4 regions of the Pseudomonas sp. NPDC089407 genome follow, and region 4 is predicted to be linked to each of the others. Evidence: riboswitches for the same ligand, from Rfam matches in the RefSeq annotation. Region 4 holds a riboswitch; each other region holds the start of a gene.
The links. Region 4 has a riboswitch for cobalamin ahead of ACI2KG_RS27970 (ABC transporter substrate-binding protein). Riboswitches for the same ligand answer to the same signal wherever they lie in the genome.

Region 1: linked by a shared signal. The riboswitch ahead of ACI2KG_RS26145 (TonB-dependent receptor) and the one ahead of ACI2KG_RS27970 (ABC transporter substrate-binding protein) in region 4 are both predicted to bind cobalamin.
Region 2: linked by a shared signal. The riboswitch ahead of cobO (cob(I)yrinic acid a,c-diamide adenosyltransferase) and the one ahead of ACI2KG_RS27970 (ABC transporter substrate-binding protein) in region 4 are both predicted to bind cobalamin.
Region 3: linked by a shared signal. The riboswitch ahead of ACI2KG_RS22190 (CbtB-domain containing protein) and the one ahead of ACI2KG_RS27970 (ABC transporter substrate-binding protein) in region 4 are both predicted to bind cobalamin.

The regions. Positions count from the first base shown of each region.
Region 1 covers NZ_JBJDNB010000045.1:810-4,353, reverse strand. The annotation lists gene ACI2KG_RS26155 (ATP-dependent DNA ligase) at 1-504, shown strand, start outside; gene ACI2KG_RS26150 (outer membrane beta-barrel protein) at 871-1,617, opposite strand; cobalamin riboswitch at 1,778-1,986, shown strand; gene ACI2KG_RS26145 (TonB-dependent receptor) at 2,098-3,544, shown strand, end outside.
Region 2 covers NZ_JBJDNB010000036.1:49-3,592, reverse strand. The annotation lists gene bluB (5,6-dimethylbenzimidazole synthase) at 1-457, opposite strand, end outside; gene ACI2KG_RS23385 (cobyrinate a,c-diamide synthase) at 454-1,749, opposite strand; gene cobO (cob(I)yrinic acid a,c-diamide adenosyltransferase) at 1,746-2,357, opposite strand; cobalamin riboswitch at 2,478-2,698, opposite strand; gene ACI2KG_RS23375 (hypothetical protein) at 2,834-3,412, shown strand.
Region 3 covers NZ_JBJDNB010000032.1:41,215-44,758, reverse strand. The annotation lists gene ACI2KG_RS22195 (RHS repeat-associated core domain-containing protein) at 222-1,145, shown strand; cobalamin riboswitch at 1,244-1,468, shown strand; gene ACI2KG_RS22190 (CbtB-domain containing protein) at 1,561-1,749, shown strand; gene ACI2KG_RS22185 (CbtA family protein) at 1,759-2,445, shown strand; gene ACI2KG_RS22180 (cobalamin biosynthesis protein) at 2,445-2,831, shown strand; gene cobM (precorrin-4 C(11)-methyltransferase) at 2,865-3,544, shown strand, end outside.
Region 4 covers NZ_JBJDNB010000053.1:31,762-35,305, reverse strand. The annotation lists gene ACI2KG_RS27975 (DUF1624 domain-containing protein) at 124-1,290, shown strand; cobalamin riboswitch at 1,319-1,518, shown strand; gene ACI2KG_RS27970 (ABC transporter substrate-binding protein) at 1,629-2,639, shown strand; gene ACI2KG_RS27965 (FecCD family ABC transporter permease) at 2,639-3,544, shown strand, end outside.

The DNA of each region.
Region 1 (3,544 bases), on a different contig from region 4:
GAGCAGTCGCGCAGCCTGGGCGTCGAAGGCCTGATGCTCAAGCAGCGCGAAGCCCTGTACGGCGTAGGCCGCACCAAAGACATGGGCACCTGGTGGAAATGGAAGATCGACCCGTTCAGCGTCGATGCCGTGCTGATCTATGCCCAGCGTGGCCACGGCCGCCGGGCCAGCCTGTACAGCGACTACACCTTCGCCGTGTGGGATGCGCCGGCCGGCACGCCGGGGCGGGCCCTGGTGCCCTTTGCCAAAGCCTATTCCGGGCTCAGTGACGAAGAAATGCGCAAGGTCGACAGCATTATCCGCAAGACCACAGTAGAAACCTTCGGCCCGGTGCGCAGCGTGACACCCACGCTGGTGTTCGAGCTGGGCTTCGAAGGGATCGCCCTGTCGCGCCGTCACAAGAGCGGTATTGCCGTGCGCTTTCCGCGCATGTTGCGCTGGCGGCTGGACAAGCCAGTAGAAGAGGCGGATGACCTGGCGACCCTGCAAGCATTGCTGGCCTGACGCAAGTTCTGTACCGAGTTGGCTTCTTCGCGGGCTTGCCCGCTCTCATAGAACAAACTCTAACTTATTGATTTAGCGAAATTTGTGGGAGCGGGCTTGTCCCGCGAACACCGGCAAAGCCGGTGCCAGACACCGGGTTGCCTTCTTCGCGGGACAAGCCCGCTCCCACAATGGCCATTGTTCTCTGCGAGACAGCGCAGCCCGGAAGGGCTGGGTGATCTCCCACAGAACTGCACATAAGTCATTGGATTAGCGAGGACACTGTGGGAGCGGCTTTAGCCGCGAACACCGGCAAAGCCGGTGCCATGCACCGCGTTGGATTCTTCGCGGCTAAAGCCCCCACAGGGTATTGCTAACCGCTCTGGCTCAGAACGCCAGGCCTACCTTCACGCCAAACTCGTCACGCTTGAGCTTGGTGTTGTCCGCCACGGGGGTGTCCTCGTCCAGCTTGTACTCGGTACGGGTGTAATAAACCCCGGCCTGCACCGGCAAGCCACCCTGCTGGTTCATCAGCAACGTGACCTCGGCATAGGGGTTGGTGCGGTCCTTCAGGTCGACCGTATCGCTGCCAAAGTCGTCAACTTTCAGCCGGGCACGGCCATCGAGGGTATGCCGTGCCCCCACTTCTACCCGCAAGGTCGAGGCATCGAACTGGTGGTTATAGCCCAGCGCGGCCTTGGCAAACGGCGACTTCACAGTGAGCTTGGTATCAAGGTCGTTGATCTCCGGCTCGAAACGCGACCAGCTGTAGCCGCCCCCCACAGTCACGTCGACAAAGTTGCGGGCGTCCAGCGCCGCGCGCCAGCCGAGGTCAAGGTCGGCTTGGGCTTCCTTGAGTTTGTTGTCGTTCTTCTTACCATACTTGGCTTCTGCGCCGAGCTGGTAGATGAAGCCGGACTCAGCGGTCATCTTGTTGCCGAAGGTTGCGAATACCCCGCCCTGGCCCATATGTTCCTTGTCGCTTTCGCTACCGCCTTCGAACTTGAATGTGTCGTAGGCACCCGACAGGCCAAGGGTGAACAGCGGGTCGGTGCTAGGTGCGGCGATGGCCGCCAGCGGCGCGGCGATCAGGGCGAACAGGCAGGTGTGGCGCAACAGTTGACGAGCGGGCATGCGTGAAGTCTCCATGACTTGATAACGAATAACGAACGACCGGTTCGAGAACAGCGGCACTGGAAAAGTTCGAAAAGAAGTGAGCTGAAAAGCGCAACCCAGCGTTCACACAGATCATTCACCGCGCGCCAGTATTTGACGCCCCAACGTTTCGATGCTCAGATGCACGCCAGTTTCAGGTGTCCTGCGCCGCCGCGCGCAGGGTGAAACGGGAAGCCGGTGCGTCGTGTTGCCCACGACAAGTCCGGCGCTGCCCCCGCAACGGTAAGCGAGCGAACCCTTCGACATACCACTGTGCACACGCATGGGAAGGTGAAGGTTTCATGCCCCTCGCAAGCCCGGAGACCGGCCTGAAGCATCACTTGGCAACCCGCGGTGGGCGGGCGCAGGCCGGTATCCGTGCGCGCGCCTGCCTGCACGGAACGCCTCCTTTGCGTGTTTTCCACCGGGATCCATTCATTCCTGCAGCAGTGGAACGACATGTCCCGTATGTTCAAGCTTCACCCCCTGGCGGCCTGCCTGGCCGTCGCCCTGCCAGCCCTGGCCGATGACCGTGAGCCGCAACCCCTGGCCTTGCCATCAACGGCCATCACCGGCAGCCTCGACAGCCGTACTGTCGACTTGGCCACACCCACCCAGGCCGGCTCGCGCCTTGGCCTCAGTGCCCTGGAAACACCCGCCAGCACCAGCAGCATCAGTGCCGAGCAAATCCAGCAGCGCAACAACCTCACCGTGCAGGATGCCGTTACCCGCTCGCCAGGCATCACCTTCGTCGGCTCCCCGGGCGATGGCGGCACCGGCCTGTCCGCCCGTGGTTTTGCCGGGCACAGCTCAGTCATGACCTTGTTCGACGGCACGCGCCTGTTCACGGGTGCCGGCACCCAGACCTTCCCGGTCGACCCGTGGATGGTCGAGCGCATCGACGTGATCCGTGGCCCCGCCTCTGTGCTGTTCGGCGAAGGCGCCACGGGCGCGGTGGTCAACGTGATCCCGAAAAAGCCGTTTGCCGGCGAGGTGCGCAACCACCTGCGCCTGGGCTACGGCTCGTGGGACCGCCAGCAATTAGGCCTCGATAGCGGCGGCAGCGTCAGCGAGCGCCTGAGCTATCGCCTGACCCTGAACCAGCAGGCCGGTAATGGCTGGGTCGATCACACCACCTCGCGCAGCCTGGCCCTGAGCGCGGCACTGCGCTTCGACGCCAGCGAAGACCTCAGTTTCACCCTTGCCCATGACCGCGGCGAGGCACAACCTGCCAACTACTACGGCACCCCGCTGATCGACGGCCACTACCGCAGCAGCCTGCGCAAGAAAAACTACAACGTGCAGAACGACGTGCAGCGCTACGACGACGAGTGGACCCGGCTGACCACCGACTGGACGTTGAACGACCACGTCAGCGCCAGCAACCAGCTGTTCTACATCAAGAGCCGCCGCCACTGGCGCAATGCCGAAAACTACGACTGGGATGCCGAGCGCCAGCAGTTGCAGCGCGGCAGCTACCTGGAAATCAAGCACAACCAGGAGCAGTTCGGCGACCGTCAGACGTTCACCCTCGATCACTCGCTGTTCGGCCTGGCCAGCAAGACCGTACTCGGCGCCGAGTACAACAAGGTGGGTTTCAACGTCGACAGCAACGCCCCGTACAACGATGTCGGCGGCGATTACATCGACCCGTGGCAACCCCAGCCGGGCTGGTTCCACAGCGCCTCGCCACTGCGCCCGCAAACCCTGTCCACCACCCACACCTTCTCCCTGTTCGCTGAAAACCGCCTGCAGCTGAGTGATCGCCTGTCGCTGGTGACCGGCGTGCGCCGCGACCAGAACCACATCGACCGCGACAACCTGACCAACGACAGCCGCAGCGACCGCAGCCTGCAAGGTGGCAACTGGCGCGTCGGGCTGGTGTACGCGCTCAGTGACGACCTGT
Region 2 (3,544 bases), on a different contig from region 4:
AGCCCATGCCCAGCCCTTCGCCGCGCGCTGCCAGCCACAGGTTCTGGATGGCACAGGCCAGCGAGGCCAGGTCCATTTCCGGCAGGGTGCGGCGGCCGAAGATGTGCGGCTCGCGGTTGTCCATCAACGCCGCCACCAGCAGCTCGGCACAGTCGTTGATGCCTTCCACCTTCAGTTTCATGAAGGCATCGGAACGCTCACCCAACGCGTCGGCAGTGCGCACCCGCTCCGCCTCCACCAGCGCCTGGATGCGCGTGCGCAGGTCGCGCTGGGTGATGCGGATGAAACGCCAGGGCTGCATCAGCCCGACACTGGGCGCCTGGTGCGCGGCAGCCAGCAAGCGGCCCAACAGCGCCGGCGCCACATGGCCACCGGCGAAATGGCGCATGTCGCGGCGCTCGCCGATGGCCCGGTAGATTGCGGCGCGTTCGGCGTCGCTGAAAGCGTGTTCGCTCATGGTCGCAACAGCGCCGCCGCCGCATCCGGGTTGGAAGGGAAGTAGAAATGCACGTAAGAGGCCGTCAGCCGCCCCAGCCGGTACACGGCTTCATTGCCGCGTCCGCCGTTGGGGCTCAGGCCGCGGGCGATCGGCTCCAGCGCGGTGCTGGTCAGCGAATGGTGGTAGGTATGCCCGCGCAGGGTGCCTTCCGGCAATTCCACCGCCTGCAAGGCCAAAGCCGCCAAACGCTTCTGCATGGTTGCCTCGCCCGCCAGCAGGCCAAGCAGTTCGGCGCGCTCGCCGGCCACATCGGTCAGGGCATCGAGCAGGTACAACATACCGCCGCATTCGGCCAGCAACGGCTTGCCCTGTGCATGGTGGGCACGGATCGCTTCGCACATCGGTGCGTTGGCAGCCAGCGCGTGATGGTGCAGCTCGGGGTAGCCGCCCGGCAGGTATAGGCTGTCTACTGCAGGCAGCACGCGGTCGTGCAACGGCGAGAAGAATTCCAGCTGGGCACCGAGGTTGCGCAGCAACTCGAGGTTGGCGCCATAGGTAAAGGCGAACGCCTCGTCCCGCGCCACGCCGATACGCACACCCGCCAACGAGGCGGCGCAGGCTTGCGGCACGGGTTCGGCAAAGCTTACCGGTGGCGGCAGTGCCGCGTCGCAACTGGCGCCCAGCGCCTCGGCGGCAGCGTCCAGGCGGGCATCCAGGTCATTCAGTTCACTGGCCTGGACCAGGCCCAGGTGACGGCTGGGCAGTTCGATACCGCGTTCGCGGGACAAACCGCCATACCAGCGCAAGCCTTCGGTCAGGCTGCCTTCCAGCAGTTGCGCGTGGCGCAGGCTGCCCACCCGGTTGGCCAGCACACCGGCAAACGGCAGGTCGGCCTGGTAACGCGCCAGGCCCAGGGCCAGTGCGCCAAAGGTCTGGGCCATGGCCGTGCCGTCGATCACCGCCAGCACCGGCACACCGAAGTGGCGCGCCAGGTCGGCGCTGGACGGGGTGCCATCGAACAACCCCATCACGCCTTCGATCAGAATCAGGTCGGCCTCACCAGCCGCTTCCCATAACAGCCGCCGGCTTTCCTCGGCGCCGATCATCCACAGGTCCAGCTGGTACACCGGCGCGCCGCTGGCCCGCTCGAGAATCATGGGGTCAAGAAAGTCCGGCCCACACTTGAACACCCGCACCTTGCGTCCGAGGTTGCGGTGCAGGCGAGCCAGTGCGGCAGTGACGGTGGTCTTGCCCTGGCCCGAAGCGGGTGCCGCAATCAGCACGGCGGGGCAATGGCGCGCCTGGCTCACAGTTCGACGCCCTTCTGTGCGCGGATGCCGGCCTGGAAGGCATGCTTGAGCATGCCCATCTCGGTCACGGTGTCGGCCAGTTCGATCATTTCAGGCTTGGCAGCGCGGCCGGTGAGAATCACGTGCTGCTTGGGCGGGCGGGCCTGGATGTCGGACAGCACCTGGTCAAGGTCGAGATAGCCGTGCTTGAGGGCGATGTTCAGTTCATCCAGCACCACAAATTGCACGCTTGGGTCCTGCAGCAACTGGCGCGATACCGCCCAGGCCGCTTCAGCGGCGGCGATGTCGCGCTGGCGGTCCTGGGTTTCCCAGGTAAAACCCTCGCCCATCACGTGGTAGCGCACCTGCTCGGGGAAGCGGCGGAAGAACAGCTCTTCTCCGGTGCTGTTGCGGCCTTTGATGAACTGCACCACACCGCACTGCATGCCATGGCCCAGGGCGCGCGCGAGCATGCCGAAGGCCGAGCTGCTCTTGCCCTTGCCATTGCCGGTCAGCACCAGCAGCAGGCCGCACTCGTTGGGGGAATTGGCAATACGTTCGTCGATGATCGCCTTCTTGCGCTGCATGCGCGCCAGGTGGCGTTCGTCGCGTTCGGTGGGTTCGCTCATCAGGGTTCTCCGCAGGCTGGCACCACGGCAAGGCGCGGCGGCAGGGAATAGGCAGGCAGACGGAGAACGCGCAGGGGCCATGGCAAGGCGCCATGGTGCACCGCGCATCACCCTCCGTGATGCCGTTGGCAGATATCAGGCCGGTCTCCGGGCTTGTGAGCGGGCCTTGGCCCTGGCCTGCGCGCCTTCCCGGGTGCTTGCACCCAGTGGCCCTGCGCGGCCGCGACTCACCTACCGTTGCGGGGGCAGCGCCGGAATCGCGCCATGCTGGCGCCCACCGGCTTCCCAGTTTCACCCTGCCCAGTCGGGGCTGGCAGGGCACCTGAAACACGCGCGAAGGTTAGAGGGTTGTACCCGGAGCGTCAATCGAAGCAGCCCCTCGTTGAATGGCCAAATCGCCAGGCTGTGCCACACTGATATCACATAGCCACTACTCGCGACTGTATGCCAACACAAACACAACAGGAGAGCTCAGCATGCGAGGCCTGATCATCAACAACGCCAACCTGCAGTTCCTCAGCCCGGCGCTGGAGCGCTGGGTCGATTGCATCGATCGCTTCAATCAGTTTGCCGGCGATGCCGAAGCCCCCTACTGGCACGGCGCCGCCGCCAATGCCGGGCTGCTGGCAGCAGCAGCCTGGCAGGCTGAACTGGCAGCCCTGCAGCAGTTTGCCGGCAAGAAGCAGCGCGACGAAGGTGAGCATGAAGGGCGTTGCGACCTGTCGATCAGCAGTGCTGACGAGGTGCTGTACCTCAGCGTCAGCCAGCGTTGGCCAAAGGTCGCCAAGCTGGACATGGCGACCGCCCTGCAAGAAACCGCAGCGCGCGCCCGTCAAGTGGCCTATCCCAGCCAGTTGAAGGCCGGGGCGCTGTTCGTCAGCCCGTGGAAGGCTGGCCACCATGCCAGCCCCGAAGAGCTGCAGGATCTGGTCGATGACCTGCAGAAGCACAGCGCCTGCGCCATCGCCTGGTACTTTCCGTATGCCTACCGCAAGTTGCATAACGAACTGGGGCAGTATTTTCCGGGGGTTGCGTTGTTGCTCAAGCAGGCTTAAGCCATCGCCGGGCTTTTGATCTGGCTTTTGATCTGGCTTTTGATCTTGGCTTTTGATCTGGCTTTTGATCTTGATCTTGATCTTCGCGACTTCAGGAGGCCGAGCGAAGGGCTTGCGGAGGGAGGTGACGGG
Region 3 (3,544 bases), on a different contig from region 4:
GCTGTGACAATCCTCGCGACACAAGGCCTCACTTACAAGGGACCGCGCAACCCCGGCCTATTACGCGGTCCTTTGTAGGAGCGGGTTCACCCGCGAAGAGGCCAGCACAGCCGCCTCTCACCTGAAGAAACGCCCCATGCCCTGCTGCAACTGGCAATTTTGCCAGTTGCAAACTTGCCTGCTCCGCTTCAGGGTTTAGCCAAAAGCGGGAAGATGCATGCATGAAAAATTTTTATCAAAAAAAAACACTAAACACCCTATTGATGTCTAATGGCACGACCCAGTTATTCGGCCACGACCGCCAAATACAGGCTATAAAAGCAACCGCCTTACGCAGCATAAGTTTACTCGCAACAACGCATATGCATTCACCCATGGCTGCCCAAGACTCTAAAATCTTTCATCCTCTGGTAAACAATCCGTTCGGCTTCATGAGTCTGCCTGAAGGGCAGACTGTTGGGTTCAATGGAGAGCGTATTGACATGCAGAGCTGCATGTATGCATTGGGCCAAGGTTATCGTTGGTATTCAACAGCATTGATGAGGTTTGCCAGCACTGACAGCGTGAGTCCCTTCGGCGCAGGGGGTATCAATGCTTATGCTTATGCGCTCAACGACCCTGTCAATCACTTTGATCCGGACGGTCATATTACCGTTGGCCCAATGATTCACGGAATAAAGATGCGACGTTTCCATCGCAGCTTTGAAAAACTGATCACTATCGACGACAAATTCGGCGTGTATAGATCTCAAGGCAGCCTCTTCAAGAAACCGAAACTACTTGTATACGCGCACGGCAACGAAAACGCCCTCAATATCGGCGGCGAATCCTTGGACGCACGCGAATTCACAGATTGGCTCCATCAAAACCGAATAAATTCCAACCGCTATAGAAAGGTTGTTCTGGCCAGTTGCCTGAGCGGCTTGGGATTCGCCCAGGAATTTGCAAATATCAACACGATCAAAGTTAAAGCGGCCCCCGGTAAAATTGATGGTGCGATGATTGACGATGTCATTAAAGGCAGGTCTATGTTTGGGTTACTATCCGAACCCTATGAAGGCATGCCTAAAGGCTCTCCAGATCGACCCTGGGCCTACGAGTTTGAGCGCTTTACGCCCCAGAAGGCGGCAATCCGAGGGTCGTAATACCGAACAACGTGGCGAAACGCTATAATGCACCACTGCACAGGCCTAAAGTACAAGCTGTAGCGCTGGCAATTGACGCCACGCCCGCCCCATGCTCTCCTTATGCCTCACGTTCAGGTGCCCCCACAGGGGGTGAAACGGGAAACCGGTGCGTCGCAGGCCCTCATCAGGGCCGGGCAATTCCGGTGCTGCCCCCGCAACGGTAAGCGAGCGAAACGTCTGTACCACTGTGCCTTGTAGTGCGGCATGGGAAGGTGACGTTTTTCCAGGAGCCCTGCTTCTCCTCGCAAGCCCGGAGACCGGCCTGGCGTTCATGAACACCCCGCGGTGGGCGGGCGCTGTTGCATTCCCCTGGGTTTCCATGCCTGGGGCTGCCGCGCTTGCCCATTGCCCATAAAAAGCAGAGGAACGCGTCATGCCCGTCACCAGCACCAAGCCTCACAGCCTAGCCACCCCCGTTACCCTCAGCCAGCGCGTAGTCATCGCTGTCGGCGCCAGCCTGCTGGGCATTTGCCTGGTGTACTTCGCCGGTTTCTCGCACATCGAGGCCGTGCACAACGCCGCCCACGACACCCGCCACAGCGCCGCCTTCCCCTGCCACTGAGTAGCCCCGATGATTACGCGCATTGCCCGTACCGCGGGCTTCAGTGGGCTGCTTGCGGCCTTGTTGCTGACCTTGCTGCAAAGTTTCTGGGTCGCCCCGCTAATTCTTCAAGCGGAAACCTACGAGTCCTCGGCCCCGGCCGCCCACCACGAACATGGCAGCGAAGCGCCTGCCCATGAACACAGCGCCGAAGCCTGGTCGCCGGAAGACGGCTGGCAACGTGTGCTGTCTACCACCGGTGGCAACCTGGTGGTGGCGGTCGGGTTCGCCCTCATCCTCGCCGCCCTGTACAACCTGCGCGAGCCAACGCGCGCCGGCACGGGCGCCTTGTGGGGCCTGGCCGGCTTCGCCGTGTTCTGCCTGGCGCCAACCCTCGGCCTGCCGCCGGAATTGCCGGGTACCGCGGCTGCCGACCTGGGGCAACGCCAGGCCTGGTGGATCGGCACCGCCGGTGCCACCGCCCTGGGCCTGGCGTTGCTGGTGTTCGCCCGCCACTGGCTGCTGAAGGCGCTGGGCGCCGTGCTGCTGGTGATCCCCCATGTGATCGGTGCTCCGCAACCGGACGTGCACGAGAGCCTGGCCCCCGAAGCACTGGAAACCCAGTTCAAGGTGGCCTCGTGGCTGACCAATGCTGCCTTCTGGCTGGCCTTGGGGCTGCTCAGCGCGTGGCTGTTCCGCCGCTCCAGTCAGGCCTGATGCCGGCCTTCTACGCCGGTTTCGGCTGCCGCCGGGGTTGCCCGGCGGATACCCTGCAGCGCGTACTGTGCCAAGCCCTGGACAACCTGGGCCTGGCACTGGCTGACCTGCGCGGCATCGCCAGCATCAGCCTGAAGGCCGACGAACCCGGCTTGCAGCAATTGGCCGAACGCCTCGGTTTGCCCCTTGTGCTGTACCATAGCGAGCAGTTGCAAGCTTACGAGCCACTACTCAGCCACCGCTCCGCCACCGCCCATGCCCACACGGGCTGCTGGGGCGTGGCTGAGAGCGCAGCGCTAGCCCTGGCCAGCCAACAGCCAGGCACGCCCCGACTGCTGCTGACTCGCCAGGTTCTGGGCCCGGCGACCCTCGCCCTGGCCTGCTGAACGTTTCATCCCTCTTTTTTGCAAGGACACTCCATGACCGTCTACTTCATCGGCGCTGGCCCCGGCGACCCGGAACTGATCACGGTCAAAGGCCAACGGCTGATTCGCCAGTGCCCGGTGATCATCTTTGCCGGCTCGCTGGTGCCTGCCGCCGTGCTCGAAGGCCACCAGGCCGAAACGGTAATCAACAGTGCCGAGTTGCACCTGGAGCAGATCATTACGGCCATGCACCATGCCCACCAACAAGGCCAGGATGTGGCCCGGGTGCACAGCGGCGACCCCAGCCTGTACGGCGCGATCGGCGAGCAGATCCGCCACCTGCAGGCCTTGGGCATCGACTACCAGATCATTCCCGGGGTCACCGCCACGGCGGCCAGCGCTGCCTTGCTCGGCTGCGAACTGACCCTGCCTCAGGTCGCGCAGACGGTGATCCTCACCCGCTATGGCGACAGCTCGCCCATGCCGCCCGGCGAGCAACTGGGCGATTTGGCGCGCCATGGCAGCACGCTGGCGATTCACCTGGGGGTCAAGCACCTGTCGCGGATTGTCGACGAGTTGCTGCCGCACTACGGCGGGCACTGCCCGGTGGCCGTGGTACACCGCGCTACCTGGCCGGACCAGGACTGGGTACGCGGCACGCTCGGCGACATCGTCGAGCGCGTGGCCGCCAAGGGTTTTCGCCGCACGGCGCTGATCCTGGTCGGCCACGTGCT
Region 4 (3,544 bases):
GTGTAGGAGCAGGTTCACCCGCGAAGAGGCCCGCACTGCCAACACAAAAACCACTACCAACCCCTGATCAATTAGTTATAAGATAACGTTTCACTTGACATCAATTCCCATCAGCGACCCTCCATGACAAGCGCCAGCGCCACCCCTACCCTGCTTACCCAGCGCCTGCAGAGCATCGATGCCCTGCGCGGCCTGGTGATTCTGTTCATGCTCCTGGACCACGTCCGCGAGACCTTCTTCCTGCACCGCCAGGTCAGCGACCCAATGGCCATCGACACCACCGAGCCGTCGCTGTTCATCAGCCGCACCCTGGCCCACTTGTGCGCGCCGGTGTTCGTCCTGCTGACCGGTCTTTCGGCCTGGCTGTACGGCGAGAAATACCAGGGCCGTGGCGATGTCTCGGCGTTTCTGTTCAAGCGCGGGCTGTTCCTGGTGGTGCTGGAGTTCACCTTGGTCAACTTTGCCTGGACCTTCCAGTTGCCGCCCAGCGTGATCTACCTGCAGGTCATCTGGGCCATTGGTATCAGCATGATTGCCCTGTCGCTGCTGGTATGGTTGCCACGCGCCGCGTTGCTGGCGCTGGGGGCGGTGATCATCGCTGGCCACAACCTGCTCGACAGCCTGCACTTTGGTGTGGAATCGGCCCTGCATGTGCCATGGGCGATCCTGCATGACCGCGGCTGGCTGGAATGCTCCGACAGCCTGCGCCTGCGCACCTCGTACCCGGTGCTGCCGTGGATAGGTGTCATCGCCCTGGGCTATGGCCTGGGCCCGTGGTTTGCCCGTGGCAGCGAGGCCGGGCAGCGTCAGCACCGCCTGCTGCTGGCCGGGTTGCTCGCGCTGCTGGGCTTTGTCGTACTGCGTATGCTCAACGGTTATGGCGAAGCACCGTGGAGCGGCTACCCCACCTTCACGCAAACCCTGATGAGCTTCTTCAACATCACCAAATACCCACCGTCGCTGCTGTTCCTGGCGCTGACCCTGGGCTGCGGCCTGCTGTTGCTGCGCGCCTTCGAACGCGCCGGCCAGGCACGCTGGATCAGCGCCCTGGCGGTGTTCGGTGCGGCACCGATGTTCTTCTACCTGCTGCACCTGTATGTGCTGAAGCTGCTGTACCTGGCCAGCGTGGCTCTGTTCGGCCTCAACCACGGCGACTACTTCGGCTTCGACGGCATCGCCGGGGTGTGGCTGGGTGCCGTGCTGCTGGCAGTTTCGCTGTACCTGCCGGTGCGCTGGTTTGCCCAGCTGAAACAGCGCCGTCGCGACATGCGCTGGCTGAAGTACTTCTGAAAAGCGTTTTCACCCGGCGGCGCGATGGTCTACCATGCGGGCCGCCGGTTTCCACCACGGAATTAATAGGGAATCCCGGGCCCGTCCTTTCGGGCCAATCGGAACTGCCCCCGCAACTGTAGGTGCCGAGCCTGCTCCATCGATGCCACTGGGTATAACTGCCCGGGAAGGCCGGAGCCGGGCCGTGACGCACCAGTCAGGAGACCTGCCGGCCTACATTCACCAACCGGCGGGGTGTCCGGGATTGGCCATCAGTGTTGCCCCTGCCGCCAGCGGGGGCGCGGCGATGCCTGTCCGTGCGTTCATTCCGTGAACTGTCCGATAGGAGATCGCCCAGCATGCTGCCCCGTTTCGCCACCCTGCTCGCCGGCCTCGGCCTCACCGGCCTGGCCCAGGCTGCCGCCACCCACTACCCGCTGACGGTCGACAACTGCGGCAAACCGCAGACCTTCGCCCAGGCGCCGCAGCGCGCGGTCACCATCGGCCAGGCCGGTACCGAGATGCTCTACGCACTGGGCCTGGGCGACAAGCTGGCGGGTACCTCGCTGTGGTTCAACAACGTGTTGCCCGAGTACCAGGCGGTGAACGCCAAGGTGCCGCGCCTGGCCGACAACGACCCCAGCTTCGAGGCGGTGGTCGGCAAACGCCCGCAGCTGGTGGCGGTGCAGTTCGAATGGATGGTCGGCGCCCAAGGCGTGGTCGGCACCCGTGAGCAGTTCGATGAGCTGAAGATCCCCACCTACTTGTTGCCCTCGGACTGTGAAGGCAAGGACAACCTGGTCGGCGCCGACGGCACCCGCCTGCAGGCGTTCCAGGTAGATAGCATCTACAAGAGCGTCAGCCAGCTGGCGGAAATCTTCGACGTGCAGGCGCGTGGGACGGCACTGAACGCCGAGCTGAAAGGCCGCCTGGACGGCGCCAAGGCGCAGCTGGCCGGCAAGGACCTGTCGGCCACGTCGGCACTGTTCTGGTTCTCCAGCGCCGATCTGGATATCGACCCGTATGTGGCGGGCCGCCAGGGTGTCGCCGACTTCATGCTGCGCACCCTGGGCGTGCGCAACGTGGTCGAATCCAGCGAGGAATGGCCAACCGTAGGCTGGGAAACCCTGGCTAAGGCCAACCCGACCTGGCTGATCATCGCCCGCATGGACCGCCGCCGCTTCCCCGCCGACGACTACCAGAAGAAACTGGCATTCCTGCGCAGCGACCCGGTCACGCGCAACATGGACGCGGTAAAACACGACCGCATCATCATCCTTGATGCCGACGCCATGCAGGCCGGCATCCGCCTGTTCACCGGGCTGCAGACCTTGTCCACAGCCTTCGTCAGCGGTAAAGCAACCCCGTGATGACGCGCCTGTTACCCTGCATCGCAGTTGCCCTGGCAGCCTTGCTGGTCGCCCTGCTGGCCGGTACTGCCATCGGCGAAACCAACCTGCCGCCCAGCGTAGTCGGCCAGGTACTGGCCAACCACCTGTGGCAGGCCGGTTACCCAGTCGACCCGATCGACGCCGGCATCGTCTGGAACTACCGCCTGACCCGTAGCCTGGTCGCGGCGGCTTGCGGTGCTGGCCTGGCCACGTGCGGGGTGATCCTGCAGGCGCTGTTGCGCAACCCCTTGGCCGAACCCTACCTGCTGGGGCTGTCTGCCGGTGCCTCGACCGGGGCCGTACTGGTCGGCCTGCTGGGGCTTGGTAGCCTGGCCTTGAGCATGTCTGCCGGGGCCTTCATCGGCGCCCTGGCCGCCTTCGCCCTGGTGCTGGTGCTGGCCCGCGCCGCTGGCCCGAGCAGCAACAATGCCCAGGTGATCCTCGCCGGGATCGCCGGCTCGCAACTGTTCAACGCCTTGACGGCGTTCCTGATCACCAAGTCGGCCACCGCCGAGCAGGCACGCGGCATCCTGTTCTGGCTGCTGGGCAACCTCAGCGGCGTGCGCTGGCCTTCGGTGTGGCTGGCGGTGCCGGTGGCGTTGTTCGGTTTGCTGGTGTGCCTGTGGCATCGTCGTGCGCTGGATGCGTTTACCTTCGGCACCGATTCGGCAGCTTCGCTGGGTATTGCGGTGCGGCGCACCCAATTGCTGCTGATCAGCTGTGCGGCACTGGTGACGGCAGTGATGGTGTCCATCGTTGGTGCCATCGGTTTTGTCGGGCTGGTCATCCCTCATGCCCTGCGCCTGCTGCTTGGGCCCGGGCACAGCCGCCTGCTGCCCGCCAGTGCGCTGGGCGGCGCGTTGTTCCTGATTGCCGCCGATATC